Linked DNA regions of Salinarimonas sp.. Each later gene encodes a partner of the first gene's protein in a complex. Links are inferred from orthologs where the notes say so. Each region holds a gene or a part of one and is shown in the gene's direction. Other genes may lie near its edges.

Region 1 (14,032 bases):
TGCAGGCGAGCGACTCGTTGACGCGAGCGGCCCGATCCATGCTGCCCGAGGGCGGCGCCAGCCCCGACGCGCCCGCGCTCGATCTCGACGCGGCGCTGCCCGCGGGCGCCCGCGCGGATTTCGGCGCCGTCGCCGTCCTCGCCGGGACCTGCTCCGGCTGCGGCGCGACGCCGACCCGCACCGATGTCGCCGACTTCGTCGCGCAATGGGCCGAGAGCCGCCGGGACCGGCTGACGGCATCCGGCTTCGACCGCCTCGGCTTCGCGCTCGGCGCGGACGGGGAGGGCGCCAAGACCGCGGTCCTCGTCCTGGCGCGGAGCCGCTGAGGCACGGGCGAAGAAACACGGGCTTTCCCGCATTGACCTTCCCATGATGGGAGACTTTATCAGGAGCGGGACACGAGACGCGGGACCCCACCCGCGCCGTCCCCGGAGCCTGCTCATGACCGTCGCCCACAAGACGCCGACCGCCGCCGCACCCCTCGCCAGCCTCGATTTCGAGGTCGAGGAGATGACCTGCGCGTCCTGCGTCCGCCATGTCGAGCGCGCGGCCGGCGCCCTGCCGGGCGTCGCCGGCGTCTCCGTCAATCTCGGCGCCGAGCGCGTGTCGGTGGACTTCGACCCCCGCCAAGTCGGCGCCGCCGCGATCGCGCAAGCCATCGACGACGCCGGCTACGAGCCGAAGCTGCGCACGATCGAGCTCGCGGTGGAAGGCATGACCTGCGCCTCCTGCGTCGCGCGCATCGAGACGGCGCTGAAGGCGACGCCGGGCATCGTCGAGGCCAGCGTCAACCTCGGCAACGAGCGCGCCCGCGTCACCGGCCTCGGCCGCGACCTCGAGAGCGCCGCGCGCCTCGCCATCGAGGAAGCGGGCTACGAGGCGAAGCCGATCGCCGACGAGGCCGAGACGACCCGCGAGGCGGCGATCGCCGAGGCCGAGCGGCGCGAGCGCACGCAGGTCGCGATCGGCGTCCTGCTGACGCTCCCCCTCGTCCTGCCGATGCTCGCCATTCCCTTCGGCGTGCACTGGATGCCGCCCGGCTGGGTGCAGTTCCTGCTGGCGACGCCGGTGCAGTTCTGGCTGGGCTGGCGCTTCTACAAGGCGGGTTTCAAGGCGTTGAAGGCCGGCTCCGGCAACATGGACCTGCTCGTCGCCATCGGCACGAGCGCGGCCTACTTCCTGTCGGTCTACGTGCTGCTGACGGCCTCCGGCCACCACATGCCGGAATACTATTTCGAAGCGTCGGCCGTGATCATCACGCTGGTGCTGCTCGGCAAGCATCTCGAGGCCCGCGCCAAGCGCAAGACGGCCGACGCCGTGCGCGCGCTGATGGCGCTGCGGCCCGACACGGCCCGCATCCGCCGGCCCGACGGATCCGAGGTCGAGGTGCCGGTCTCGGATGTCGCCCGCGGCGACGTCGTCGTCGTGCGGCCCGGCGAGCGCGTGCCCGTCGACGCGACGATCCGCGAGGGCGCGTCCGAGATGGACGAGAGCATGGTCACGGGCGAGAGCCTCCCCGTCCTGCGCGAGCGGGGCGCGCCGATCATCGGCGGCTCGGTGAACGGCACGGGCGTCCTCGCCGCCGAGGCGACCGCGGTGGGCGCCGACACGACGCTCGCGCGCATCGTGCGCCTCGTCGAGAACGCCCAGGCCTCGAAGGCGCCGATCCAGAAGCTGGTCGACCGGGTGGCGGCGATCTTCGTGCCCGTCGTGGTCGCGATCGCGATCCTCACCTTCGCGGCCTGGTTCTGGGCGACGGGGAACCTCGAGCTCTCCATCGTCACGGCGGTGGCCGTGCTCGTCATCGCCTGCCCCTGCGCGCTCGGCCTCGCCACGCCCGCCGCGATCATGGCCGGCACCGGCGCCGCCGCCCGCGGCGGCGTGCTGATCAAGGACGCCGAGAGCCTCGAGCGCGCCAAGGCCATCCGCGCCGTGGCCTTCGACAAGACCGGCACCCTCACCGAGGGCAGGCCCGAGCTCGCCGAATTCGAGGCGCTCGACGGCGACCGCGCCGCCGCGCTCGGCATCGCCGCCGCGCTCCAGGCCGGCAGCGAGCATCCGCTCGCCCGCGCCGTCGTCGACGCCGCCGTCGCGGAGGGCGTCACCGTCTCCTCCGCCGCCGACGTGAAGGCGATCGCCGGCCGCGGGCTCGAGGGCCGCGTCGGCGAGGCCCGATACGCGGTCGGCAGCGCCCGGCATATGGGCGATCTCGGCCTCTCCCTGGACGCTGTGGCCGATCGGGCCGCCGCGCAGCAGGCGGAGGGCCGGTCGGTCTCCTACCTCGCCGCGCTCGGCGAGACGCCGCGCCTCGTCGCGCTCCTCGCCTTCGCCGACCTGCCGCGCCCGAGCGCCGCGGATGCGGTGGCGCGCCTGAAGGCCATGGGCATCACGAGCGTCATGGTCACGGGCGACAACAAGGGCTCCGCCCACGCGGTCGCCCGCGCCATCGGCGTCGACGAGGTCGTGGCCGAGGTGCTCCCCGAGGACAAGGCGCGCATCGTCTCCGAGCTGAAGATCCGCTTCGGCGAGGTCGCCATGGTCGGCGACGGCATCAACGACGCCCCCGCGCTCGTCGCGGCCGATCTCGGCATCGCCATGGGCTCGGGCACCGACGTCGCCATGGAGGCGGCCGGCGTCACCCTGATGCGCGCCGACCCGGAAGCGGTGGCGGACGCCATCGAGATCGCCCGGGCGACCCAGGCGAAGATCCGCCAGAACCTGTTCTGGGCCTTCGCCTACAACACGGCGGGCATCCCGCTCGCGGCGCTGGGCTTCCTCAGCCCGATCATCGCCGGCGCGGCCATGGCGTTCTCGAGCGTCTCGGTGGTCACGAACGCGCTGCTGCTGCGCCGGTGGAAGCCGGCCGGCGAGCGCTGAGGGGAGGGCCGAGCCATGAAGATCGGCGAAGCGGCCAAGCGCTCCGGCGTCTCGGCCAAGATGATCCGCTACTACGAGGAGATCGGCCTCTTGAAGCCCGCGGGGCGGGCGGGGAACTCCTACCGCGACTTCGACGACCGCGAGGTGCACGAGCTCGTCTTCATCCGCCGGGCGAGGGCGCTCGGCTTCTCCATCGACGAGATCACGCGGCTCCTCGCGCTGTGGCGCGACCGCGGGCGGCCGAGCCGGGAGGTGAAGCAGATCGCCGACCGGCACGTGGCCGAGCTGAAGACGCGCATCGCGGACCTGCAGGGCATGGTCGACCAGCTCGAGCATCTCTCGCATTGCTGCGCCGGCGACGATCGCCCGGACTGCCCGATCCTCGCCGATCTCGCCGAGGCCTGATCGCGATCCCGTGAACGGCGCTGCCCTGGCGCGGACCGGCGCGCCCCCGTAAAGCCGCATTCAGGATCGATTAACCCTGACCGAATCGTGATGCGGCGACGCGGATTCGCGCGCCTCCGGGTAAGGCTTCGTCAACCACGAGGGCCGAAGACGGGAGGGTGTGGCGGCGTTGCGCGAACGGGGCACGCCCGCGCCGCCGCACGATCGCAAGCCGAGGAGCTCACCCCCGCCATGTTCGCGTCCGCCATGTCCTTCCGCGGCCTCCGGCTCGCCGCCGCGCTCGCCCTGACCCTCGGCGCCGCCGCCTGCGCCGCGACCCCGCCCGACGTCGACACGGCGCTCAACGGCGGCCCCGGCGCACCCGGCGCGGCCACGCCCGGCTCGGCGCAGGACTTCACCGTCAACGTCGGCGACCGCGTCTTCTTCGAGACCGACCAGTCGACCCTCACGCCCACCGCCCAGGCGACGCTCGACCTCCAGGCCCAGTGGCTCGCGCGCTATCCGCGCTACGCGGTCCTGATCGAGGGGCACGCCGACGAGCGCGGCACGCGCGAGTACAATTTCGCGCTCGGCGCCCGGCGCGCCCAGGCGGTGCGCGACTATCTCGCCGCCCGCGGCGTCGATGCCGGCCGCATCCGCACCGTCTCCTACGGCAAGGAGCGCCCCGTCGCCGCCTGCGCCGATCCGTCCTGCCAGTCGCAGAACCGCCGCGCGGTGACCGTGCTGGAGGGTGGCGCGGGGGTGTGAGCGCCGGCGCTCGCCGGAGCGCGAGCGGGGGCCGACCCGCCACATTTTGGCCCCCGCCGCCGTCTGTGGTATCGAACGAGCCACTCCCCACAGATCGGCCTTCCATCCCGATGCGATTCGCCCCCCCCGTTCCCGCGCGCGCCTTCGCCCTCGCGGCCCTGTGCCTCACCGGTCTCGTCGCCGGCCTCCTCGCCGTCGCGCCCGGCGCGCGCGCGCAGAGCGCGAGCGAGATCGTGCTGCGTCTCAACCAGCTCGAGGAGACGGTGCGCAGCCTCTCCGGCCAGGTCGAGGAGCTGCAGTTCGAGAACCGGCAGCTGCGCGACCAGCTCTCGCGCCTGCAGCAGGACGTCGACTTCCGCTTCGACGAGCTCGGCGCGCCGCCCTCGACCCTTCCGCCGCCGGGCCAGGACGCGACGGGGCAGCGCTCCGACGCGTTCGACCCGACGGCGAGCCCCTCGGCGGCCGGCGCGCCGCAGCCGCTCGGCACGACGACGCCCTCCGCGCCGCTGGCCGGCGTCGAGGCGCCTCCGCCGGAGGGCGGCGGCGCGCCGCTCGACATCGCCGCGATCCTGCGCGGCGAGGCGCCCCTCCCCTCGGTGGAGCCGCGCACCGGCCCCTCCATCGCCGCCACCGGCACCGAGGACCCGCGCTTCGACTACGAGAGCGCCTACGCCTACCTGCTGCAGCGCCAGTACGAGCGCGCCGAGATGGGCTTTCGCCAGTTCCTCCAGTCGCATCCGCGCGACGCGCTGGTGCCGGAGGCGACCTTCTGGCTCGGCGAGACCTACGCCCAGCGCGGCCGCCATCGCGAGGCGGCCGAGCAGTTCCTGAAGGTCGCGACCGAGCACGAGGAGAGCGCCAAGGCGCCCGAGGCCATGCTCAAGCTCGGCACCTCGCTGATCGAGCTCGGCGCCCGCGAGCAGGCCTGCGCCACCTTCTCCGAGCTGACGCGCCGCTACGACGACGCCGCCTTGCCGGTGCGCGAGGCGGTGGAGCGCGAGCGCCGGCGCGCCTCCTGCGCCTGAGGCGCCCCGCCATGGGGGAGCGTGAAGACGCGCCGCTCTCGGACGCCGAGGCGAATGCGCGCCTCGCGCCGCTCCTCGCCGAGCGCGCCGAGACCGGCCTTCTCCTCGCCGTCTCCGGCGGCCCCGATTCCGTCGCGCTGATGCGTCTCGCCGCGCCGCTCGCCCGCGACGCCGGCGCGCGCCTGTCCGTCGCCACCGTCGATCACGGCCTGCGCGAGGGCTCCGCCGCCGAGGCCGAGACCGTCGCCCGATGGGCCCGCGACGCCGGCCTGCCGCATCGGACCCTCGCCTGGACGGGCGAAAAGCCGCATGCCGGCCTCCAGGACGCCGCCCGCGCGGCGCGCTACGCCCTCCTCGCGGTCCATGCCCGGGAGATCGGCGCCGGCGCCCTCGCCACCGCGCATCACCGCGACGACCAGGCCGAGACCGTCCTCATGCGCCTCGCCGCCGGCTCCGGCATCGCCGGGCTCGCGGGCATGCGCGCCCGCGCCGACCTCGACGGCCTCGTGCTGGCGCGGCCCTTCCTCGACCTGCCGAAGGCCCGCCTCGTCGCCACCTGCCGGGCGCGGGGCTGGCCCCACGTCGAGGACCCGTCCAACGCGGCCGCGCGCTTCGCCCGGGCGCGCCTGCGCGGAATCGCCCCGCTGCTGGCGGCCGAGGGGCTCGACGCCGCGCGGCTCGCCCGCCTCGCCGGTCGCGCCGCCCGCGCCGACGACGCCCTCGAGGCCGCGACGGAGGCGGCCTTCGCGCGTATCCGGATCGGCGAGGCCCCGCTTCTCCTCGACGCAGGGCTCCTGCGCGCCGAGCCGGAGGAGATCGCCCTGCGCGTCCTCGCCCGCGCGTTGCGCGAGGCGGGCGGCGGCGTCGGCTACGATCGTTTGCTGCGTCTCGAAGCTCTGTGGGCGCGGCTCGCCCCGGCGCTCGACGCGAACGCGCCCTTCCGGGCGACTCTCGCGGGCGCCCTCGTCGACGCCGCCGGGGGCCGCATCCGCGTCGCGCCCGAGCCGCCGCGGCGGCATCGCTGACCCGGACCCGCGTCGCGAGGGCGCAGAAATGCCGCAGGAGCGCCCTCCTGCGGCCGGTTCCACTTGGCACGCAAGACGCGCGCACCTAGATTGAGGCTTGCGAGCGTCTCCTGTCGGGCGAGGGCTCGCGGCAGGCCCGCCGAAGAGCGGCACGCACACAGCCCGGCGACGAACGGACCGCGATGAACCCGAACTTCAGAAACTTCGCCCTGTGGGTCATCATCTTCCTGCTGGTGCTCGCGCTCGTGACGCTGTTCCAGTCGCCGAGCCAGCGCGTCCAGGGTCGCGAGATCGCCTACAGCCAGCTGCTGACGGCCGCCGAGTCGGGCCGCATCTCGTCCGTCACCATTTCCGGCAACGAGGTCACCGGCGTCTACCAGGACGGCACGGCCTTCTCCACCTACGCGCCCGAGGACGCCACGCTCGTCCCGACGCTGCAGGAGAACGGCGTGCAGATCAACGCGCGCCCGCCCCAGGACAACACGCCCTGGTTCATCGCGCTCCTGATCAACTGGCTGCCGATCCTGATCTTCATCGCCGCCTGGATCTTCCTGTCGCGCCAGATGCAGTCCGGCGCGGGCCGCGCCATGGGCTTCGGCAAGTCGAAGGCCAAGCTGCTGACGGAGGCGCACGGGCGCGTCACCTTCGACGACGTCGCCGGCATCGACGAGGCCAAGGAGGATCTCCAGGAGATCGTCGAGTTCCTGCGCGATCCGCAGAAGTTCCAGCGCCTCGGCGGGCGCATCCCGCGCGGCGTGCTGCTCGTCGGCCCTCCGGGCACCGGCAAGACGCTCACGGCCCGCGCGGTGGCGGGCGAGGCGAACGTTCCGTTCTTCACGATCTCGGGCTCCGACTTCGTCGAGATGTTCGTCGGCGTCGGCGCGAGCCGCGTGCGCGACATGTTCGAGCAGGCGAAGAAGAACTCGCCCTGCATCATCTTCATCGACGAGATCGATGCGGTGGGCCGTCACCGCGGCGCCGGCCTCGGCGGCGGCAACGACGAGCGCGAGCAGACGCTCAACCAGCTCCTCGTCGAGATGGACGGCTTCGAGGCCAACGAGGGCGTCATCATCATCGCCGCGACGAACCGCCCCGACGTGCTCGATCCGGCGCTGCTGCGGCCCGGCCGCTTCGACCGTCAGATCGTTGTGCCCAACCCGGACGTCACCGGCCGCGAGAAGATCCTCAAGGTTCACGTGCGCAAGGTGCCGCTCGCGCCCGACGTCGACATCCGCGTCATCGCCCGCGGCACGCCCGGCTTCTCGGGCGCGGACCTGATGAACCTCGTCAACGAGGCGGCTCTGCTCGCGGCGCGGCGCGGCAAGCGCATCGTCACGATGCAGGAATTCGAGGACGCCAAGGACAAGGTGATGATGGGCGCGGAGCGCCGCACCCTCGTCATGACCGACGACGAGAAGCGGCTCACCGCCTATCACGAGGCCGGCCACGCCATCGTCGCGCTCAACGTGCCCGCGACCGACCCCGTCCACAAGGCGACCATCATCCCCCGCGGGCGGGCGCTCGGCATGGTCATGCAGCTCCCCGAGCGGGACAAGCTGTCCATGTCCTTCGAGCAGATGACGTCCCGCCTCGCCATCATGATGGGCGGTCGCGTCGCCGAGGAAATCATCTTCGGCAAGGACAAGGTGACCTCCGGCGCCCAGTCCGACATCGACCAGGCGACCCGCCTCGCCAAGATGATGGTGACCCGCTGGGGCTTCTCCGACGAGATCGGGACCGTCGCCTACGGCGACAACAACGACGACCCGTTCCTCGGCATGCAGATGGGCCGGCAGGCTCACATCTCCGAGGCGACCGCGCAGACGATCGACGCCGAGGTGCGCCGCTTCGTCGACGGCGGCCTCACGGAGGCGCGTCGCATCCTCACCGAGAAGCGCGACCAGCTCGAGACGCTGGCCAAGGGCCTGCTCGAGTACGAGACGCTGACCGGCCAGGAGATCCGCGACCTGATCGAGGGCAAGCGCCCCTCGCGCGACGCGTCCGAGCCGGCCCAGCCGGTGCGTGGCGTCACGGTCCCCGTCGCCGGCAAGCCGCGCCCGCCGCGCGACGAGCCCGGCGCCGGCGGCCTGGAGCCGCAGCCCCAGGGCTGACGCCGGATCCGTCCCGAAATGCGACGACGCCCGCCGAAAGGCGGGCGTTCTCGATTCCGGACCTGCCGCGTGGCGCTCAGGCCGTCTTCCACTTGATCGAGCAGCCGATCGAGGGGATCTGCTCGCGCGGGCCCGCGCCCGTCTCGGCGACCTGGCGCATCGCCTCGTAGAGCTCCCGGCGCAGGCCGGGCGCGCCGGCCTGGCTGCGCGAGGCGTCGAGGCGGCCGCGATATTGCAGGCCGCCCGTCGCGTCGAAGCCGAAGAAGTCCGGCGTGCACACGGCGCCGTAGGCGCGCGCCACCTCCTGGCTCTCGTCGTAGAGATAGGGGAAGGGGAAGCCCTTCTCCTCGGCGACGCGCTTCATCGCCATCGGCCCGTCCTCGGGATAGGTCTCGGCGTCGTTGGAGGAGATGGCGACGACGCCGATCCGGAGCGCCTTCAGCTCCGCCGCGTCGCGGATGATGCGGTCGATGACCGCCTTCACGTAGGGGCAGTGATTCGCCAGGAACATGACGAGCGTGCCCCTCTCGCCGGCGATGTCCGCCAGCGCGATCTCACGCCCGTCGGTGGCGGCGGGGAGGCGGAAGTCGGGGGCCTTCCAGCCGAAGTCGCAGATCGGGGTCTCGGTCGCGGCCATGGCGTCTCTCCTTGCCTGTCAGGTCTCGTGCGGGGTTCGATCGGCGGTGGCGAGCGCCTCCTCCACAGCCGCGACGGCGGCATCCGCAGGCAGAAAGCCGGCGAAGATCTCGTGGAGTGCGCCCTCCGGCGTCTCGCGATAGAGCGTGGGATAGCTCGTCACGCCGCGCCGGCGCGCGGCGTCGAACATGGCGATCGTCTCGGCGAAGGCCTCCGGCGCGCTCCAGCGCTCCTCCAGGGCGTCCGGGTCGAGGCCGGCGGCGCGCGCCACACGGCGCACGGTGCGCGGGTCGTCGGGCGTGCGCCCCTCGCCGTAGAGCGCCTCGCCGAGGCCGAAGGCGACGTCGAGCCCGGCCTCGGGGCCTGCCATCTCGCGGGCCACCCGGGCGGCGCGGCAGGCGGGTTCCGAGCGCGAGACCCAGCGCCCGGGCTCCAGCACGCGCTCGAAGAAGGCGGGCCCGGCCTTCACGCCGGTGCGGGCGTAGATCGCCTGGAGGCCGCGCATCAGATAGGGCGCGTCGAGCCCGATCATGCGCTCGCGCCCGCCGGTGACGAGCCCGCCCATGGCGACGTCGAAGGTGGCGGCGTCGGCGAAGCGTTCGCGCAGGCGGCGCAGGGGCGGCCCGAAGCCGTAGCACCATCCGCAGAGCGGATCGGTGGCGACGACGAGGACGGGCCGGGTGGGGTCTGGCATGCGGGGCTCCGGGTAGGGGACGCGCGTCTCCCACTCAGATAGGCGCGTCGGCCGCCCCTGCGAACCCCGCGGGCGAACGCGGGCGAACGCGCGTGCGGATCAGCCCTGATCCTTCCTCGCGCGCTCGATGGCGCGGGTGACCATCTCCAGCGCCTCCTCGGCGTCGCCCCAGCGGACGATCTTCACCCACTTGCCGGGCTCGAGGTCCTTGTAGTGCGCGAAGAAGTGCTCGATCTGCTTGAGCGTGATGTCCGGCATGTCGGCGATCGTCTTCACGCTCTCGTAGCGGCGCGTGAGCTTCGTCGTGGGCACGGCGATGATCTTCTCGTCCTGCCCCGCCTCGTCCTCCATGATCAGCACGCCGACGGGCCGCACGGCGATGATCGCGCCGGGCACGATGGCGCGGGTGTTGGCGACGAGCACGTCGACGGGGTCGCCGTCGTCGGAGAGGGTGTGCGGGACGAAGCCGTAATTTCCGGGATAGCGCATCGACGTATAGAGGAAGCGGTCGACGACCAGCGTTCCGGCGGCCTTGTCGAGCTCGTACTTGATCGGCTCGCCGCCGATCGGCACCTCGATGACGACGTTCACCTCGTGCGGCGGGTTCTTACCCACGGAAACAGCATCGATGCGCATAAAGTTGTCTCCTCAAGGCCTTTGCGCGGCCGCAAGCGGGCGGCCCCTGGCTTCGTGGGGTTGGTAGCGGTCAATGCCGCAACGCACAAGAACGACTTTCGCCCGACCCTCTCGCCCGACCCCGCTGCGAGCGCCTCAGCGGGTGAAAAGGAACGCCTTCTTCGGCAGCGAATCGGAGCCGAGCCGCTCGCGGCTCTCGGCGATGACGCGCCCGCCCAGCCCTTCGTAGAAGGCGCAGGCGCGCTCGTTGTCCGCGAGCGACCAGATCGCCACGGAGCGCGCGCCGCGATGGTGCAGGTCGTTCATCACCGCCCGGAACAGACGCCGGCCGAAGCCGAGCCCCTGGTATTCCGGGGCGAGGTAGAGCTCGTCGATCTCCCCGTCCGCCTTGAGCATGCGGTCGCGGCAGCGGCCGTAGGAGGCGTATCCGACGATCTTCTTGTCGACGTCGAGCACGGCGAGCGGACGGCCGCGGCGCAGCGAGAAGGCCCACCAGCGCGGGCCGCGCCGCTGGATCATCCGCTCCAGCGTGACGCCGGGGATGATGCCGGTATACGCTTCCCGCCAGGCCGCGTCGAAGACCTTCGAGATCGCGGCGGCGTCGGCGGGCTTGGCGTGTCGGATGCCTGTGACGAGCTCGCTCATGGGAGAAGCTTATGACGGCTCGCCGCGGCTGGGAAGAGCCGCTTTCGAAGGAGGCGTTGCGACGCACGGGCGCGGGCTCGCGCTTCGCGCATGGGCCGGGCCGAGGCTATCCTGACCGCCGGTCGGTCCGGAGCACCTCCCATGCGAAGCCGTCTCGTCCTGATCGAGGCCGCTTTCGACGACGATCCGACGTCAGGACCGTCGAGCACAGCGCGATCCCCGGCCTCTGCCGCGAGGCCGCGAGCCACGACGCGCTCATCGCCCGGCTGCCGGGGATGGTGGCGGACCTGATCGAGGAGAACGGGGCGGAGGGTGAGCCGATTTCCGATCCGAGGCAGCGGGGCTATATACCCTGACGCTTAGCACAATCGGCCAAGCATTATCGTAGTTTTCTGTATGTTCCCTGAGAGCCATGCGTATGCTCTTGATGCGCAGATGAGTTCAAGCTAATTGTATAGCGTCCTTATCGACCATTCAGAGGTGGGCTAACAAAGTGCGCGATGTCCTTTTTAGCATTCACCCGATCTATGCTGACGCGATACTTTCTGGGCGGAAACATGTTGAGGTGCGCCGTCGCTACCCGCTGAGGGAAACGGTCGGGGGAACTATGTTTATCTATGCGACGAAGCCGATAGGTGCAATTATAGGCACCGCTCGGATTGCGGGTGTGGAAATTCTGGGTGTCGATCGTCTCCTGGAGCGTTATGGAGACGCGATTTTAATCGACAAGAGCGCTCTCGTGAATTACTTGAGTCCATCACAGACTGCTTTCGCGATCCGGCTTGAACAACCTTGCCGGATGCCGGTGCCTATTGAGCGCGAACAGCTGCTGCTTCGTGGTATTACTCCACCACAGGCGTTCATGTATCTTCCTCGCGAGTTGAGCCATAGCTTGCCAGATGCCGGCTTTGATGATCCGAGACAAATGGCTTTCGATTTTTCGGAGAGCGGTAGCTGCGTCAAAGCCGGGTGCGCCTAGGATGCGGACTCATTTCGCGGCAAGCCAAATCCGGATCGCGGCGAGCTTGAGCGCGGCGAGGAAGTTGTCGGGCGAGCGGTCGTAGCGCGTGGCGAGGCCGCGGAAGTGCTTGATGCGATTGAAGAAGCGCTCAACGAGGTTTCGCTGGCGGTAGAGCCAGGAGCTGAACGGGAAGCTGCCCTTTCGGATCGCGCGGGGCGGGATGTTCGCCCAGGCGCCGCGTTCGGTCACCGTCGCGCGGATCGCGTTCGTGTCGTAGGCGCGGTCGGCGATCAGGATGGCGTCTTTCGCGACGAGCGGAAGGAGCTGCTCGCAGGCCGGTGCGTCGTTTGCCTGCCCTGCGGTGAGCAGGAGGCGAACCGGCCGCCCTTCCGCATCGACGAGGGCGTGGATCTTGGTCGTCAGGCCGCCGCGGGAACGTCCCATGCGACCATCTCCGGCGGCCTCCGAATCCCCCTTTTTCCCGCGGCCCCGTGCTGGTGGACGCGGACGCAGGAGCTGTCGATCATCACGATGTCGCCGTCGTAAGCCTCTGAGACGGCGTCCAGAATTCGGTCCCAGACGCCTGCTTTCCGCCATCGGACGAAGCGGTTGTAGAGCGTCGTGCGCGGGCCGTAGCGCTCGGGCACGTCGCGCCAGGGCGCACCCGTCCGGAAGCGCCAGACGATCCCGTTGATCACCCGCCTGTCGTCCACCCGGGGCACGCCGCGCACCTTGTTCGGCAGAAGCGGCTGGATGATCGCCCATTCCTCGTCGGTCAGCTCATGGCGGCGCATCGAATCCTCCCTCGATCAGGAAGGTTGAATCATCCTACGCTCGAGCGATCAAATCCGCTTTGCCGTTTATGGGGCCAGAGCCTAAGCCAGAAGTCGGGCGGGAACCTCAGCAAGTTCGAGGATATGTCTGAACTCGCCGTCTGTGATGCGGCGAAACTGAAATCGTGGGGGGTCGGTCAAGCCTACGACGTCGAGCAGCCTGTCCCGGTTGGGGCGCTTCGGAAACGCAATATTATAGGTCATTCTGACAGTAAAAAGCCTTTTGGTGCTATTGAACCGCTCTCGGAGCTCTTCTTCTGAGAACACGCTATGAGGAAGGCAGTAGTCGACAAATTCTTGAACGTTCGCGAAATCACGCCTGCTTCTCGTTTCTTCAACGACACAGACCGAAGTCGCTACCGACCTGTAACGCGCCCGTCCACCCTTGTCTGTCGTGCGATAGATTACAACGGCGTCGCCTTTTTTCATCATTGTTAGTGGGAGCCCTGCGACATAAACCTTATGAATGGTATTCGTATGAGAAACATCGGACAGAATATCGGGGGGCTCGGTAACAAGGATTGAGTCTGGAAAAAGCTGCGTGTGGAACTCGGGGTATATCGCTAAAAGAAAGCAGCGGCCAGATTCCTGTCTAATGATCGGGTATCTTTCAACAAGCTCATCCGAGGAGTCTGTAAGCTCCTTGACGAGGACAATTTCCTCGCCGTTCGGCGTGATTTTATTTCCACGTTCTTCAAAGCCATACCGCTCTAGCAGTCGGAGCAAAGGCTTGTGTGTCGGAAAAGCAGTCACGTAGATTTGTTCTGCTTCAGAAGCTATCGCGTGGTCAAAGATCTTCTTTACCGCGCGCTCGCCGAGCTTTGTCCCGTGTGCAACGATTTTGAAGGTGCCGACCTTGATCCGCCGTGCCGCAGGTAGTGGTGGCTGCACATCCGTTACGGGTCCGTCTTCCAGCTTGAGATAAAGGAAGCCGCGGAGCTCGTCGACACCCTCGTCGTAGATCACGTAGGCTTGTTCACCCGAAGCAGCCTTGCCAGCGAACCATTGCGGAAACTCACCATACTGATTTTTCAAAGAGTCGAAAAAGGGATCGTCCAAATCAATGTCGCTCAAGGCTTTCAGCTGAAGGGTGCCAGGCATCGAATCGCTCCAACGTCGAGCATGAGCATGGCGATTACACGCGTGGAACGCAAGAGAGATCGCTTCACGCCAAACTCCACAAAAAAGCGCGGCCCCGAAGGACCGCGCTTCCCAATCTCACAGACGACGCGGGGCGGCGCACCACCGCCCCGGCCCGTCCTCACTCCCCGCGGCGGCCGCCGCGGCGGCGCGGGCGGCCGTCGCCGTTGCCGGCGCCGGCTTCGGCCGGCTCGGGCTCGCCGCCCTCGCCGCCTTCAGCGCGCTTCTTGGAGATGTCCTCGCCGGTGGCCTGGTCGACGGCCTTCATCGAGAGGCGGACCTTGCCGCGGTCGTCGG
Region 2 (14,122 bases), 4.3 Mb from region 1 along the record:
CGTTCAGCAGCAAAGGCCCCGCCGCATCGGGCCGCGCCTCATTTGCGGCTCATTCGAAAACGGGCCGCGCGCAGGTGTCCGAACTGCCGCGCCCAGGCCGCGAATCAGCGTGGTCGCGGCGCGAAGACACGGGCCGGCGTCCGCGAATCGCTCTGCGAGGCTCCGGCGGGCCCGCGCACGCGCGCCGGCCCGGGTCGGAACCGGTCTTCCGTCGACCGTGCGCGCGCCCCCGTGCTCGCGTGTGCGCACACACGCGGACACGCGCGCGAGCACCAGGTGCGAGGCGCGACCCGCGGACGGCGCGGCGACTCGCGCCGTCCGCCTCCCCGAAACATGGGCTCACGGCCGTGGAGCGGGCGCTCCGGCGCGCGGTGGGTGGCCGGATCGGGCGATTTCCGGGCCTTACCCCGCCATTCTCGTGGCCTTTGTGCAACACCGCGATCCGAACAGCCCCGCCGAGGGGCTCGGCGGCGCAATCGCGCTTGATCGGCGGCGGGGGGCGCGGCAAACCTTCTCTCGCGACGGGGGGTCCTCTGTCGCAGCCCGCTGGCGGCGCTTCGGCACCGGCGGCGGGTCACAGGGGAAAAGGGACAGCTTTCGAGTCTCGACGAGTTCTCGTGGCGAAACACCCGGCCCCCCAGGGTCTCGAAACTTTGGAGGTCATCAATGAAGCTCGCCAAGAGCCTTCTCCTCGGGTCTGCCGCGGGTCTGGTCGCGGTCACCGGGGCTCAAGCTGCCGATCTTCCGGTCCGCGCCGCGGCGCCGGTCGAGTACGTCCGCACCTGCCCGAACGCCCCGATCGGTGGCACGGGCTTCTTCGTGATCCCGGGCACCGAGACGTGCCTGCAGATCTCGGGCTACGTCCGCGCCGAGTATCGCTTCTCGGAGAACAACGACTACACCGTCGAGCGTGAGCAGAACGACATCGACTTCTTCGCGCGCGGCTCGATCGCGTTCGACGCCCGCACGGCGACCGAGTTCGGCACGCTGCGCTCGTTCATCCGCATCAACGCCAACAGCACGAACGATGCCACGGACGCCGTGCTCGATCAGGCCTTCATCCAGTTCGCTGGGCTGACTGCCGGTCGCATCACGTCGTTCTTCTCGTTCTTCGGCGGCAACCTGATGTCGGGCTCGAACGGCCTGTCGGATCCGTCGACCGAGGTTCTCGCCTACACCGCGACGTTCGGCTCGGGCTTCTCGGCCACGATCTCGATCGAGGACGCTTTCGCCCGTCGTAACGGCATCCGCGCCTCGACGGCCGCTGGCCTCGACAACCTCGAGGGCGGGCAGGAGCTGCCGGGTCTCGTCGCCAACCTGAACGTCGCTCAGGCCTGGGGCTCCGCCCAGGTGATGGGTGCGCTGCATCAGGTTCGCCACAACCAGCCCGGCGTGGCTGTCGACGACGAGCTCGGCTGGGCCGTCGGCGCGGGCGTCAACATCCGCCTGCCGATGATCGCGGCCGGCGACGCTCTGTGGCTGCAGGCGGTCTACGCGGACGGCGCGGTGTCCTACGCCGACGCTCCGAGCGCGGTTGCCGAGTTCAACCTCGGCCTGAACGACGCCTACCTCAATGCCGCGGGCACCTCGCTCGTCACGACCGAGGCCTGGTCGATCGCGGCCGCGTTCCGCCACTTCTGGACGCCCACCATCTGGCAGGACATCCAGGGCGCCTACGGCGAGGTGGACGTTCCCACCACGGCCGCCGGCTTCGTGGCTGCTCCCGGCGTGGTCGTACGCGGCACCGCCGTCGACTACACCTGGTGGCAGGCCGGTACCCGCCTGAACTGGCGCCCGGTTTCCGGCCTGACGTTCTCGGCCGACGTGGTCTACACCTCGATCGACCCGGACAACCCCGTCCGCGCCTACAACAACGGCAACCTGGTCCTCCCGGCCACGGTGGTCAACAACGACGGCTCCACCTGGGCCGGCCGTCTGCGCATCCAGCGCGACTTCTGATCCGTCCTGCACGGTTCACGGGAAGCCCCGGCTCACGCCGGGGCTTCTTTTTTGTGCGCCAGGCCGCGCCCGACCGATGTCGAGCGCACAAGAAAAAGCCCCGGCTCCCGCCGGGGCTTTCCCGTACCGTCACGCCAGAGGCGTTCGGTTGGCTTACTGACGCTCGATCAGCTGACCGGACGGCGCCGCGGTGGCGTCGTCATCGGTCAGGAGACGGCGACGCTCCTGCACGCCGACGGCGGTGTCCGGCGAGGCCGGGGCCGCATCGACGACCGGATCGGGGGCGCCCATCGTGCCGACCGTACCGGTGGCGAGGCCCTCGTAGTTTTCGCAGACCACGCCCGGATCGGTGCAGTCCACGTACCAGGAGCTGGTCTCCTCGCCGATCAGCATGCCCGAGGGCGCGGCCGTCGCATCGTCCGAGGTCATGAGGCGGCGGCGCTCCTGCACGCCGATCGCGGTCTGCGGCACGGCCGGAGCCGAATCGACGACCGGATCGGGAGCGGCCTGCTGGGCGCTCGCGGGAGCGGCGAAGAAGAGGGCGGCGGCGGTGGTCATCAGGATGTACTTCATGGATATCCTCCATTCGGATCTCGTTGCGCCACGGCGAAGCGCGACGCCGGAATGCTCCACCAACGACGGGACGGGATTCGTGTTCCGAGAATCCGTTCCTCACATGGCCCCGAAAGGTCGCCCTCTCCCTAGGGGATAGGCAGAAACCGCCGTGCTCGCAGGGGCTTGGCCGTAGAGCCGCTCGGGCGCGACGCCCGGATTTTTTCTTTTGTGAAGAGCGCGAAGGCTCTCGTCGCGGCCCTTTGGGGCTGGCTCGCGCGGCGCGAGGCTGTAAAAGGCGAGGCGGCAGGTAACGAGAGAGAGCGCCCGTGAGCGAAGCTGATCGCCTGGTCTCCCCCGTGAAGCGCGAGGACGACGTCGATGCGTCCCTGCGCCCGCTCTCGCTCGCCGACTTCACCGGACAGCGGGCCGCGCGCGCCAATCTCCAGGTCTTCATCGAGGCGGCGAAGGCGCGGGGCGACGCCCTCGACCACGTGCTGTTCGTCGGCCCGCCGGGGCTCGGCAAGACGACGCTCGCGCAGATCATCGCGCGCGAGCTCGGCGTGAACTTCCGCTCGACCTCGGGCCCGGTCATCGCCAAGGCGGGCGATCTCGCCGCGCAGCTGACGAACCTCGAGGAGCGCGACGTGCTCTTCATCGACGAGATCCATCGGCTCAACCCGGCGGTGGAGGAAATTCTCTATCCGGCGATGGAGGACTTCCAGCTCGACCTGATCATCGGCGAGGGGCCGGCGGCGCGCTCGGTGAAGATCGAGCTGCCCCGCTTCACGCTGGTGGGCGCGACGACGCGCGCGGGTCTGCTCACCACGCCGCTGCGGGACCGGTTCGGCATCCCCGTGCGGCTCGAGTTCTACGAGGTCGGCGAGCTCGAGCTCATCGTCAAGCGCGGCGCGCGCGTAATGGGGCTCGGCATGTCGGACGAGGGCGCCAACGAGATCGCCAAGCGTGCGCGCGGCACGCCGCGCATCGCCGGGCGGCTGCTGCGGCGGGTGCGCGATTTCGCCGTGGTGGAGGGCGTCGAGACCGTCGGCCGCGGCCTCGCCGACAAGGCGCTCGGCCTCCTCGACGTCGATCCCGTGGGGCTCGACGTGATGGACCGCAAGTACCTGACCATGGTCGCCACCAATTTCGGCGGCGGGCCGGTGGGCATCGAGACCATCGCCGCCGCGCTCTCGGAGCCGCGCGACGCGATCGAGGAGATCATCGAGCCCTACCTGATCCAGAAGGGCTTCGTGCAGCGCACCCCGCGCGGGCGCCTGCTCACGCCCCACGCCTTCCGGCATCTCGGCATGCCGGAGCCGACGCGCGATCCGGGCGCGAGCCAGTTCGGGCTGTTTCCGGGCGGGGACGAGGGCTGACGCATGACGGATGCGCTGATCCCGCTCGCGGGCCGGTTCGCGGACGGCGTGCATCGCCTGACGGTGCGCGTCTACTACGAGGACACCGATTTCTCCGGCATCGTCTACCATGCCAACTACCTGAAATACTTCGAGCGCGGGCGCACCGACCAGCTCCGCCTCGCCGGCGTGGCGCAGTCGGAGCTGCACGCGGAAGGGGAGGGGATCGCCTTCGCCGTGCGGCGCATGACGCTCGACTGGGTCAAGCCCGCGCGCATGGACGACGTGCTGACGGTGGAGACCCGCACGCTGGAGGTCAAAGGCGCGACCATCCTGCTGGCGCAGCGCATCCTGCGGGGCGAGGAGGCGCTCGTCACCGCCGACGTGACCGTGGCCGCCATCCGCGGCGGGCGGCCGGTGCGGATCCCGGAGGGGCTCCGGGAGCGGCTCGGCGGGTGAGGACGGCGGAGCGCGGCCGGTGAGGAGGCGCTCGCGATGCGTCTCTCTCGCGCGGATGCGTCTCTCGAGCGCGACGAGATTCCCCTCTCCCTCGTGGAGAGGGGCGCGGGGCGAGGGCTCCGACCCGACCCGTGCCGACGTCGGCTCGACCGCGGGGCAGCGCTGCATCGAGGGCGGGACCGTTCCGTACGCCCCTCACCCTCGGCCCCTCTCCACGGGGGAGAGGGGGGTCCCTCGGCGACCTGTCGCCGAACGTCTCGAGCTTCATGCAGAGCGCCCGTGCGACCGCCCCCGCACCGTCCGCAGCGCCCTTGCGCCGCACCCCTTCGCCGCCTGCGCGTCAAGCCTCCGTTAACCCTGATCGTGTCCTCATCGCAACAGCGCCGAGAGGCCGCGCCGGCGCTGGCAATCGCTCATATTTTCGACATGTTGCGGCGCGAACCACGTTTGCAGGACGCGTTCCGAACCGTTAAGCCTTGTTCGGGCCGAACGTCCCCCGCGCCGCGCGATCCCGCGCTCGAGCCGACACTAGGACGAACCCGCCGATGACGCACGATCTCTCCCTCTGGGGCCTGTTCTGGCAAGCCCACATCGTGGTCAAGCTCGTGATGATCGGGCTCGTCGCCGCCTCGGTCTATTGCTGGGCGATCATCATCGACAAGACGCTGCTGTTCCGCCGCCTCACCCGGGCGATGGACCGCTTCGAGGAGGTTTTCTGGTCGGGCCGCTCGCTCGACGAGCTCTACCGCTCGCTGGCGGAGCGTCCGACGACGGGGCTCGCCTCCGTCTTCGTCGCCGCCATGCACGAGTGGAAGCGCTCCTTCGAGGGCTCGGGCCGGTCGGTGGCGAGCCTGCCGGCGCGCATCGACAAGGTGCTCGACGTCACCATCCAGCGCGAGGTGGAGCGGCTCGAATCCCGGCTGATCTTCCTCGCCTCGGTGGGCTCGGCCGGGCCCTATCTCGGCCTGTTCGGCACGGTCTGGGGCGTGATGACGTCCTTCATCGCCATCGCCGCCTCGCAGAACACCTCCCTCGCGGTGGTCGCGCCGGGCATCGCGGAGGCGCTCTTCGCCACCGCGATCGGGCTCATCGCCGCGATCCCGGCGGTCATCGCCTACAACAAGTTCCAGGCCGAGGTGGCCAAGGCGCAGATCCGGCTCGAGGGCTTCGCCGACGAGTTCTCGGCGATCCTGGCGCGTCAGGTCGACGAGCGCCTGGCGGCGGCGGCGTAAGGGGGCGCGACGGCCATGTTCTCCCACGGCGGACCCGGAACGGGCGGCGGACGGCGCAGGCGCCGCGGGCGCGCGCGCGCCATCAACGAGATCAACATGACGCCGTTCATCGACGTCATGCTGGTGCTCCTCATCGTCTTCATGGTGTCGGCGCCGCTGCTCTCCGCGGGCGTGCCGCTGGACCTGCCGCAGGCGCAGGCCGGCCAGCTCAACGTCGACGCCAAGCCCATCGCGCTGTCGATCGACGCCGAGGGCCGCGTCTTCCTCGAGGATGCCGAGCTCGCCGACGGGGAGATCGTCGCGGCGATCGAGGCGCGGGCGGAGGAGGGCGCGGAGGCGCGCGTCTTCGTGCGCGGCGACCGCGCCGTGGATTACGGCCGCGTCGCCGAGGTGATGGCGCTCGTCACGCAAGGCGGCTTCAGCCGCGTCGCTCTCGTCACCCTCCCGGACCAGAACTGAGCTCCATGCGCGCGCGCGGCCTCTTCTCCTTTCGCGAGCCGGGCCTCCTCCTCTCGGGCGTGGCCCATGTCGCGCTGATCGTCGGCGGCCTCGTCGCCGTCTCCGGGGTCGTGCCGCTGCCGCCGGTGGAGGAGGGCATCCCGGTCGAGATGATCACGGAGACCGAGTTCTCGCAGATCAGGCGCGGCGAGATCGAGGCCGAGGCGCCGATCCCCGAGCCGCGCCCGCGGGCCGATCGCGTGGCCGAGGCGCCGGAGCTTCGCCCGGCGGGCGAGGCCCAGCGCGATACGCAGACGCCGGCGACGCGAACGCCCGACATGCAGGTGGCGGATCGCCCGACACCGGCCGAGGCCGAGCCGCCGCCTCCCCCGCCGCCGCCCGCCCCGCTGCCGACGCCAGAGCCGGCGGAGGTCGCCGCGCCCGCGCCCGTCCCGCCCGCTCCGGAGCCGATCGCGGCGCCCGCGCCGCCGGCGCCGTCGCCCGAGCCGGTCCCCGAGCCGGTCGTGCCGGTGGAGGTCGCCGAGGCCGCGCCCGCGCCGCCCGCTCCGCTGCCGCCCTCGCGCTCCCAGCGCGCGCAGGCGCAGGCCGAGGCCATGCAGCGCGCCGCCGCGGACGCGGAGCGCCAGCGCGTCGCGGAGGCCGAGACGCGCCGTCGCGAGGTGGAGGAGCGCGAGCGCCGGCGCGTCGCCGAGGCCGCCCGCGCGGCGGACACGGCGCGCGCCGAGGAGGCCCGCGCGAGCCGCGTCGCCGAGGAGGCCGAGCGCTTCGACCCGTCCGACATCGCCTCGCTCCTGCGCTCGACCGAGGAGGCCGCCTCCACCGGCGCGGCCGCCGCCGAGATCAATCGCACGGCCTCGCTCGGGACGGAGACCGGCCGGGCCGCGACGCTGAACCCGAGCCTGATGTCGCAGCTCGCCGGGCTGATCCAGCAGCAGCTGCACCGCTGCTGGAACATCCCGCTCGCCGCGCAGACCGCGAACGCTCCGCCGGTCGCGGTGGTGCGGATCGTGCTCAACGAGGACGGCACCCTCGCGGGCTCGCCGGAGCTGACCAATTCCTCGGCCGATCCGCTGTTCGGGCCGATCGCCGAATCGGCGCTGCGCGCGGCGCGGAGCTGCGCGCCGCTCCAGATTCCGGCCCAATTCGCTCCCTATTACCAGGACTGGAGGAACCTGACGGTGAACTTCAATCCGCTCTACTCCTGAGGCGGCGGGTCCGCCTTCGCCTCGCTCCCGCTGTCGACCCGTGCGCGGCCATCCGCCGCCGAACACCCGGAACCTGCCATGCGCCTCGTCCTGAACGCCCTGCGGATCGGCCTCGTCGCCGCCGGCGTCGCCGCCCTCGCGCCGGGGCTCGCGCCCGCGCCTGCGCGCGCCGAGCTCGTCGTCGACGTCCAGGGCGGCCAGTTCCAGCCGATGCCGATCGCCGTCGCCGAGTTCGTCGGCGAGGGCAATCTCGGGCCCCAGATCTCGAGCATCGTCGCCTCGAACCTGAACCGGTCGGGCTATTTCGCGCCGCTCGACCAGGGCCGCTTCCCCGAGCGCACGCCCGCCTTCGACGCCGCGCCGCAATTCGACCTGTGGCGCCAGGCCGGCGTGCAGGGCCTCGTCACCGGCCGCGTCACCCGCGACGGCCAGGGCCGGCTGCGCACCGAGTTCCGGCTCTGGGACGTGCAGACCGGCCAGCAGATCACCGGCCAGCAATTCTTCACCGACCCGAACAATTGGCGCCGGGTCGGGCACATCATCTCGGACGCGATCTTCACCCGCATCACGGGGCTCGCGGGCTTCTTCGACACGCGCATCGTCTTCGTCGACGAGACCGGGCCGAAGGAGAACCGCCTCAAGCGCCTCGCCATCATGGACCAGGACGGCGCCAACGTGCGTTACCTGACTCCGGGCGACAATTCGGTGGTGACGCCGCGCTTCTCGCCGCGGGCCCAGGAGATCGCCTTCATGGCGCAGGTCTCCGGCGAGCAGCCGCGGGTGCAGGTGCTCAACCTCGAGACCGGCGCGCGCCAGGCGGTGGGCAACTTCCCCGACATGACGTCCTCCCCCCGCTTCTCGCCCAACGGCCGCTCCATCGTCATGACGCTGCAGCAGGGCGGCAACGCCAACCTCTATCTCATCGACCTCGTCTCGCGCACGATGACGCGACTGACCTCGACGGTGGCGATCGACACCTCGCCGTCCTTCTCGCCGGACGGCTCGCGGATCGTGTTCGAGAGCGACCGCGGCGGCTCGCAGCAGCTCTACACGATGAATTCCGACGGCTCGAACGTGCAGCGCATCTCCTTCGGGCAGGGCTCGTATTCGCAGCCGGTCTGGTCGCCGCGGGGGGACTGGATCGCCTTCACCAAGATGCAGGGCGGGCGCTTCGCCATCGGCGTGATGCGGCCGGACGGCTCGGGCGAGCGCATCCTCACCGAGGGCTTCCACAACGAGAGCCCGGCCTGGGCGCCGAACGGGCAGTACATCGTCTTCTTCCGCGATCCCGGCGGCCAGTCGGGCGGGCAGCTCTACATGGTCGACATCACCGGCCGGGTCGAGGTGCCGATCCCGACGCCGGGCTACGCCTCCGATCCGACCTGGTCGCCGCTCCTCTCCGAGGTGCGCTGATCCCAGACGCCCTCGCGGTGCGCGCGATCGGCGCGCGCCGTGAACCGCCCGTCCGCCTCGTGCAGCACGAAGGCCGGCGCGATCGAGAGCGGCGTGCGGGCGTCCTTCACGGCGTGAATCACGATCCGCGTCGCGTCCCTGTCGGCGCGCGGACGCACCGGGGTGACGCGGATCGCGCCGAAGCGGCGCTCGAGCGCGGCGAGGCAGGCGGGAAGCTTGTCGGCGCGCTGGATCAGCGACAGCCGCCCGCGCGGCCGCAGCAGGCGGGCGCAGGCCTCGATCCAGGCGGCGAGCGAGCCCTCCGCCAGCGCGTGCGCCGCGGCGCGGGCGGCGTCCGGCGAGCGGGGCGCCTCGCCCGGCTCGAAATAGGGCGGGTTCGTCGCCACCGCGTCGGCGCGCGCCGGCGCGAGCGGGAGCCCAGCGAGGAGATCGGCGCAGACCGAGATCCCGCGGCCGGACATCCCGTTCTGCGCGAGATTGCGCACGCCGAGCGCCGCGAGCGCCGGGTCGCGCTCGACGAGCACGATCCGCGCCTCGGGCGCGCGGACCCCCGCCATCAGACCCACCGCCCCCGTCCCCGCGCCCGCATCGACCAGGAGCTCCCCCGGCGCGAGCGTCGTCGCGGCGGCGAGGAGCACGGCGTCGGTGCCGGCACGGTGGCCGCCCCTGCGCTGCCAGAGCGCGACGCGCCCGTCGAGCAGCGTGTCGCGCGTGAGGCCGCCCTCGTCCGGCTCAGGCGCCATCGCGCAGCTCGGCGCCGAGACCGGCCTCCTCGAGGAAGCGGCGCGCCGCGTCCGCCTCGTCGTCGACGACCAGGATCCGGCGCTGGATCACGCCGATCGAGCCTTCCATCACGCTCGTGTGATTGTCGGCGACGAAGATGTTGAAGCCCGCCTCCCGCAGCAGCGACTCGGCGTAGCCGATCAGCACCACGTCGTTCGTTCGGATCAATTCGACCATGCGCCGCTCGTTTCCCTCTTGCGTCAACCCCGCGCGTTGCGCCACAGCATAGCCCGTGCGACCTTGCCGTCCATCCGCGGCGGGGGCCGCGTCAGGAAAAAGAGGTCGAGCGCGTGGGAGTCGTCGTTCCCTTCGAGGAGAGAGCCGCCGAGCCGGGCATCGAGGCTCTGGTGTCGCTGGTGGCGGCCGACATGGGCCGCGTCAACGAGATGATTCTCTCGCGGACGGGCTCGGACGTGACGATGATCCCCGAGGTCGCCAATCATCTGATCTCGTCGGGCGGCAAGCGCCTGCGCCCCATGCTCACCCTCGCCGCCGGCCAGCTCTCCGGCTACCGCGGCGACGGCCACGTCAAGCTCGCGGCCTCCGTCGAGTTCATGCACACGGCGACGCTCCTCCACGACGACGTCGTGGACGAGAGCGACATGCGCCGCGGCAAGATCGCCGCGCGGGTCAAGTGGGGCAACGAGGCGAGCGTGCTCGTCGGCGACTTCCTGCTGGGCCAGGCCTTCCGCATGATGGTGGAGGTCGGCTCGCTGCGCGCGCTCGAGATTCTCTCCGACGCCGCCGCCATCATCGCCGAGGGCGAGGTGATGCAGCTCGCCGCGGCGAAGAACATCGAGACCACCGAGGACAACTACCTCGCCATCATCCGCGCCAAGACCGCCGAGCTCTTCGGCGCCGCCTGCGAGGTCGGCCCGGTCATCGCCGAGCGCCCGAAGAGCGAGGCCGAGGCCTGCCGCTCCTACGGCATGAATCTCGGCGTCGCCTTCCAGCTGGTCGACGACGCGCTCGACTACGGCGGTGCGGCGGCGAAGCTCGGCAAGAACGTGGGCGACGATTTCCGCGAGGGCAAGATCACGCTGCCCGTGGTTCTCTCCGTGCGCCGCGGCACCGATGCCGACCGCGCCTTCTTCCGCCGCACGCTGGAGCGCGGCGAGATCGCGGAGCGCGACCTCGAGGAGGCGCTCTCCATCATGCGCCGGAACAAGGCGCTCGAGGACACGGTCGCCCGCGCCCGCCATTACGGGGCGATGGCGCGGGATGCGCTGGGCATCTACCCGGACGGGCCGATGAAGCGGGCGCTGCTCGACGCGGTCGAGTTCTGCGTCGCGCGGGCCTATTGAGGCGCGCGTCCGCTCGAGGGCCCATCGCGACCGGGGCCGTTCTCCTCGGCTTCGACCCGGCGCCGCCGCTTGGCGTCGGACGGGCGCGCCGAGGCCGGCGCGACGCCCGGCTCGTTCGTGTCGAAACAATCTAAAATCGATCTAAACCGATCTTCAAGACTCCTGTGTCGAACTTCGTTCCTGTGTTGCCGCGTCACACGGAAAACAGGAGGAAGTTGACCATGCGTAAGTTCATCGTCGCCGCCGCCGGGATGCTGGTCGCTCTCGGCCTCTCCACCGCCGCCCAGGCCGATCTCGCCCCGCTCGAGATCGAGGGCGCCACGACCGTCGACGCCGAGGGCGTGATCGCGCTGGTCCAGTCGACCCCGGATCTCGTCATCCTCGACAATCGCAAGGAGGCGGACTACGCCGCCGGCCACATCGAGGGCGCCGTGCGCCTGATCGATACCGACATCGAGGGCGAGGCCGACCTCGCGGCCCACGTCGCGGCCAAGGACGCGCCGGTCCTGTTCTACTGCAACGGCCTCGCCTGCGGCCGCGCCGCCGCCGCCGTGATCAAGGCCGTCGGCTACGGCTACTCGAACGTCCACTACTACGCGCTCGGCATGGAGGAGTGGCGCGAGAAGGGCCTGCCCCTCGTCACCCGGTGAGGCGCGCCCGGCGCCTTCCCCCTCTCCCTTCCCCCGAGCCGACAAGCGTGAGACCATGACAGAGCATCGAAAGCTCCTCGCGATCCTCGTCGTCGCCGCCATCCTGAACTGCGTGGCCGCCATCGGCGTGATGACCCTGGTCACCCAACGCTACGAGGCCGCCGTTCACGAGGCGAACTCGGTGCAGGTCGGCTCCGTGCTCAACCGCTACGTCGCGGACGTGGCCTGGGGCGACTATGCCGGCGAGGTCGCTTCCCTCGCCGGCGCGATGGCGCAGGAAGGCGCCCTGCGCAGCGCCGTCGGGGCGCGCGACGCCCCGGCGGTGGAGGCGCTGCTGCCGGATCTGCTGCGGCGCAACGCCATCACCTCCGGCGCGGTGGCCGTCTCCGGCCTCACGCTCTACGGCACGGACGCCGCGGTGCTGGCGAAGCTCCACACCGAGGCCGGGCTCGCCCCGCCGCCGGGCCTGCCGGCGCTCCTCGCCGCCCGCGAGGGCGCGGAGCGGCTGCAGGCGCTCACGCACAAGTGGATTTCCGACGGCGCGCCACGGATGACGGTGGTCGTCCCCGTCGGCGGGCTGCGCCTCGCCGGCTATCTCGCGATTCACGCCGATCCGCTGCACGCGCTGCGCGCGGCCGACGCACGGCTCGGCATGGACGTCGCCTTCCTCTCGGCGGCGGACGGGCGCGTCCTCGCCGATCCCGAGAACTACACGCTCCCGGAAGGCGCGATCCCCGCCGGCGCGACGCTGTCGGTCGTCGACCCGGAAGGCGCCGCCGCCTTCGACGCGGCGGTGACCTGGGACGTGGCGAAATCGGCCGAGACCATGGCCGCGACGAAGACCTCGTCGATCGGCATCCTGGTCGTGGTCATCGGCGCGATCGGGCTCGTCACCATCGCCCTCGTCTTCCAGCTGATGCGCCGGATCGCCCGCAAGGAGGCCGCCGCGGCGGAAGCCGCGATGCAGGCCCGGCTCGCCGAGGAGCAGGAGCGCCGTCGCCGCGAGGAGACGATGCGCGAAGAGGGCGCCGCCGAGCGCCGCCGCGCCATGGCCGCCATGGCCGACGCGCTGGAAAGCTCGATCGACGGGGTCGTCGCCGCGCTCTCCAGCGCCGCCGCGCAGATCGACGGCTCGTCGCGGGCGCTGGTGGAGCTCTCGGCCACGACGACGCAGCGCGGTCGCGAGGCGGGCGAGGCCTCCGCGCGGGCCGGCGCCGACGTCCAGACCGTCGCCGCCGCGAGCGAGGAGCTGAGCCTGTCCATCCAGGAAATCGGCGGGCGCGTCTCGCAGGCCTCCGAGATCGCGGGCTCCGCCGTGACCGAGGCGGGCGCGGTGGGCGGCAAGGTGCGGGCGCTCGGCGAGGCGACGAGCCGCATCGGCGACGTCGTCGACCTGATCAACGCCATCGCCGCCCAGACCAACCTGCTCGCGCTCAACGCCACCATCGAGGCGGCCCGCGCGGGCGAGGCCGGCAAGGGCTTCGCCGTCGTCGCCGCGGAGGTGAAGACGCTGGCCTCTCAGACGGCCAAGGCGACCGAGGAGATCTCGAGCCAGATCGGGGCCGTGCAGGGCGCCTCGGACGAGGTTGTGGCCGCCATCGAGGGCATCACCCGCACGATCCGCGAGATCAGCGGCATCTCCACCGCGGTCGCCGCGACGGTCGAGCAGCAGCGCGCCGCCACCGAGGAGATCGCCCGCTCGGTCTCGCAGGCGGCCGACGGGGCGGCGGGCATCACCGCCAACGTCTCCCATGTCGCCGACGCGGCGGCGCTCACCAACGACAAGGCGGGCGAGCTGCGCTCGGCCTCGGGCTCGCTGGCGGAGCAGGCGCGCACGCTGCGCCGGGAGATGGACGCCTTCCTCGAGACGCTGCGCGCCGCGTGAGGCCGGCGGCTCACGCCCTCGCGACGTAGCGCGCGACCATGCCGACCATGTCGGCGGAGCCGAACACGAGCGGCGTGCGCTGGTGGAGGCTCGCCGGGGCCTGGTCCAGGATGCGCGCGCCGCGATCGTCGGTCGCGCGCCCGCCGGCCTGCTCGACGACGAACGCCATCGGGCTCGCCTCGTAGAGCCGCCGCAGCCGCCCCGCCTCGTAGCCGCGCCGCGCGTCGGCGGGGTAGAGGAAGACGCCGCCGCGCACGAGGATGCGGTAGGCCTCGGCGACCAGCGAGGCGATCCAGCGCATGTTCTGGTCGGCGCCGAGCGCCCCTTCGCGGCCGAGCAGGCAATCGTCGAAGAAGGCGCGCAGGCCGGGCGCCCAGTGCCGGCGGTTCGAGGCGTTGATCGCGAATTCGCGCGTCTGCGTCGGGATGCGCACCCCCGCCTGCGCGAGGCGGAAGCGGCCCGCCTCGCGGTCGAGGACGAAGCGATCGACGCCCGCGCCGAGCGTCAGCACGAGCGCGGTCGTCGGGCCGAAGACGAGGAAGCCGGCGGCGACCTGCGCCGCGCCGGGGCGCAGGAAGCTCGCCAGCGGATCGTCGATCGCCGGCAAGATCGAGAAGATCGCGCCGAGCGGGGCGTTGACCGCGATGTTGGACGAGCCGTCCAGCGGATCGAGCGCGACGGCGAGCGGCGCGCCGGGCGCGAGCGCCTCGACCTCGGCGCGCTCCTCCGAGGCGAGCCAGGCGACCGGCGCGCCGGCGAGCGCCTCGTGGAACAGCCTGTCGGCGACGAGGTCGAGATGCTTCTGCGCGTCCCCCGCCTCGTGCGCGCCGGAATCGCCGACGGCCGCGTCGAGATCCCCCGCG

Evidence for each region.
Region 2: the proteins of pal (region 1) and tolB are in contact, whole or in part, in a crystal structure (PDB 2HQS), measured with the Escherichia coli proteins. The link is inferred for Salinarimonas sp. from one-to-one orthologs.

Annotation. Positions count from the first base shown.
Region 1 is NZ_CP157794.1:305,158-319,189, forward strand. Bases 2,401-5,271 are described here. They hold pal (peptidoglycan-associated lipoprotein Pal), read left to right. Parts: upstream 2,401-3,513; coding sequence 3,514-4,029; downstream 4,030-5,271. Other genes in these bases: ABL310_RS01445 (heavy metal translocating P-type ATPase), read left to right, coding at 2,401-2,877; cueR (Cu(I)-responsive transcriptional regulator), read left to right, coding at 2,893-3,282; ybgF (tol-pal system protein YbgF), read left to right, coding at 4,140-5,054; tilS (tRNA lysidine(34) synthetase TilS), read left to right, coding at 5,066-5,271. Outside these bases: ABL310_RS01440 (CAP domain-containing protein), read left to right, coding at 1-326; more of ABL310_RS01445, read left to right, coding at 442-2,400; more of tilS, read left to right, coding at 5,272-6,079; ATP-dependent zinc metalloprotease FtsH, read left to right, coding at 6,262-8,190; ABL310_RS01475 (thioredoxin family protein), read right to left, coding at 8,267-8,827; ABL310_RS01480 (DsbA family protein), read right to left, coding at 8,846-9,520; ppa (inorganic diphosphatase), read right to left, coding at 9,620-10,156; ABL310_RS01490 (GNAT family N-acetyltransferase), read right to left, coding at 10,292-10,801; ABL310_RS01495 (DUF1902 domain-containing protein), read left to right, coding at 10,813-11,157; ABL310_RS01500 (ASCH domain-containing protein), read left to right, coding at 11,295-11,780; ABL310_RS01510 (N-acetyltransferase), read right to left, coding at 12,638-13,696; pnp (polyribonucleotide nucleotidyltransferase), read right to left, coding at 13,857-14,032. UniProt on the Escherichia coli protein: Part of the Tol-Pal system, which plays a role in outer membrane invagination during cell division and is important for maintaining outer membrane integrity. The Tol-Pal system is also required for polar localization of chemoreceptors clusters.
Region 2 is NZ_CP157794.1:4,628,302-4,642,423, reverse strand. The notes cover bases 6,509-9,469. They hold tolB (Tol-Pal system beta propeller repeat protein TolB), read left to right. Parts: upstream 6,509-7,302; coding sequence 7,303-8,637; downstream 8,638-9,469. Other genes in these bases: ABL310_RS21480 (DUF2007 domain-containing protein), read right to left, coding at 9,370-9,469; ABL310_RS21485 (methyltransferase), read right to left, coding at 8,589-9,380; tolA (cell envelope integrity protein TolA), read left to right, coding at 6,509-7,224. In the rest of the region: ABL310_RS21525 (porin), read left to right, coding at 667-1,959; ABL310_RS21520 (hypothetical protein), read right to left, coding at 2,113-2,532; Holliday junction branch migration DNA helicase RuvB, read left to right, coding at 2,841-3,890; ybgC (tol-pal system-associated acyl-CoA thioesterase), read left to right, coding at 3,894-4,328; protein TolQ, read left to right, coding at 4,874-5,560; ABL310_RS21500 (biopolymer transporter ExbD), read left to right, coding at 5,576-6,019; more of tolA, read left to right, coding at 6,025-6,508; more of ABL310_RS21480, read right to left, coding at 9,470-9,597; ABL310_RS21475 (polyprenyl synthetase family protein), read left to right, coding at 9,711-10,724; ABL310_RS21470 (rhodanese-like domain-containing protein), read left to right, coding at 10,946-11,374; ABL310_RS21465 (methyl-accepting chemotaxis protein), read left to right, coding at 11,430-13,259; ABL310_RS21460 (class 1 fructose-bisphosphatase), read right to left, coding at 13,270-14,122. UniProt on the Escherichia coli protein: Part of the Tol-Pal system, which plays a role in outer membrane invagination during cell division and is important for maintaining outer membrane integrity.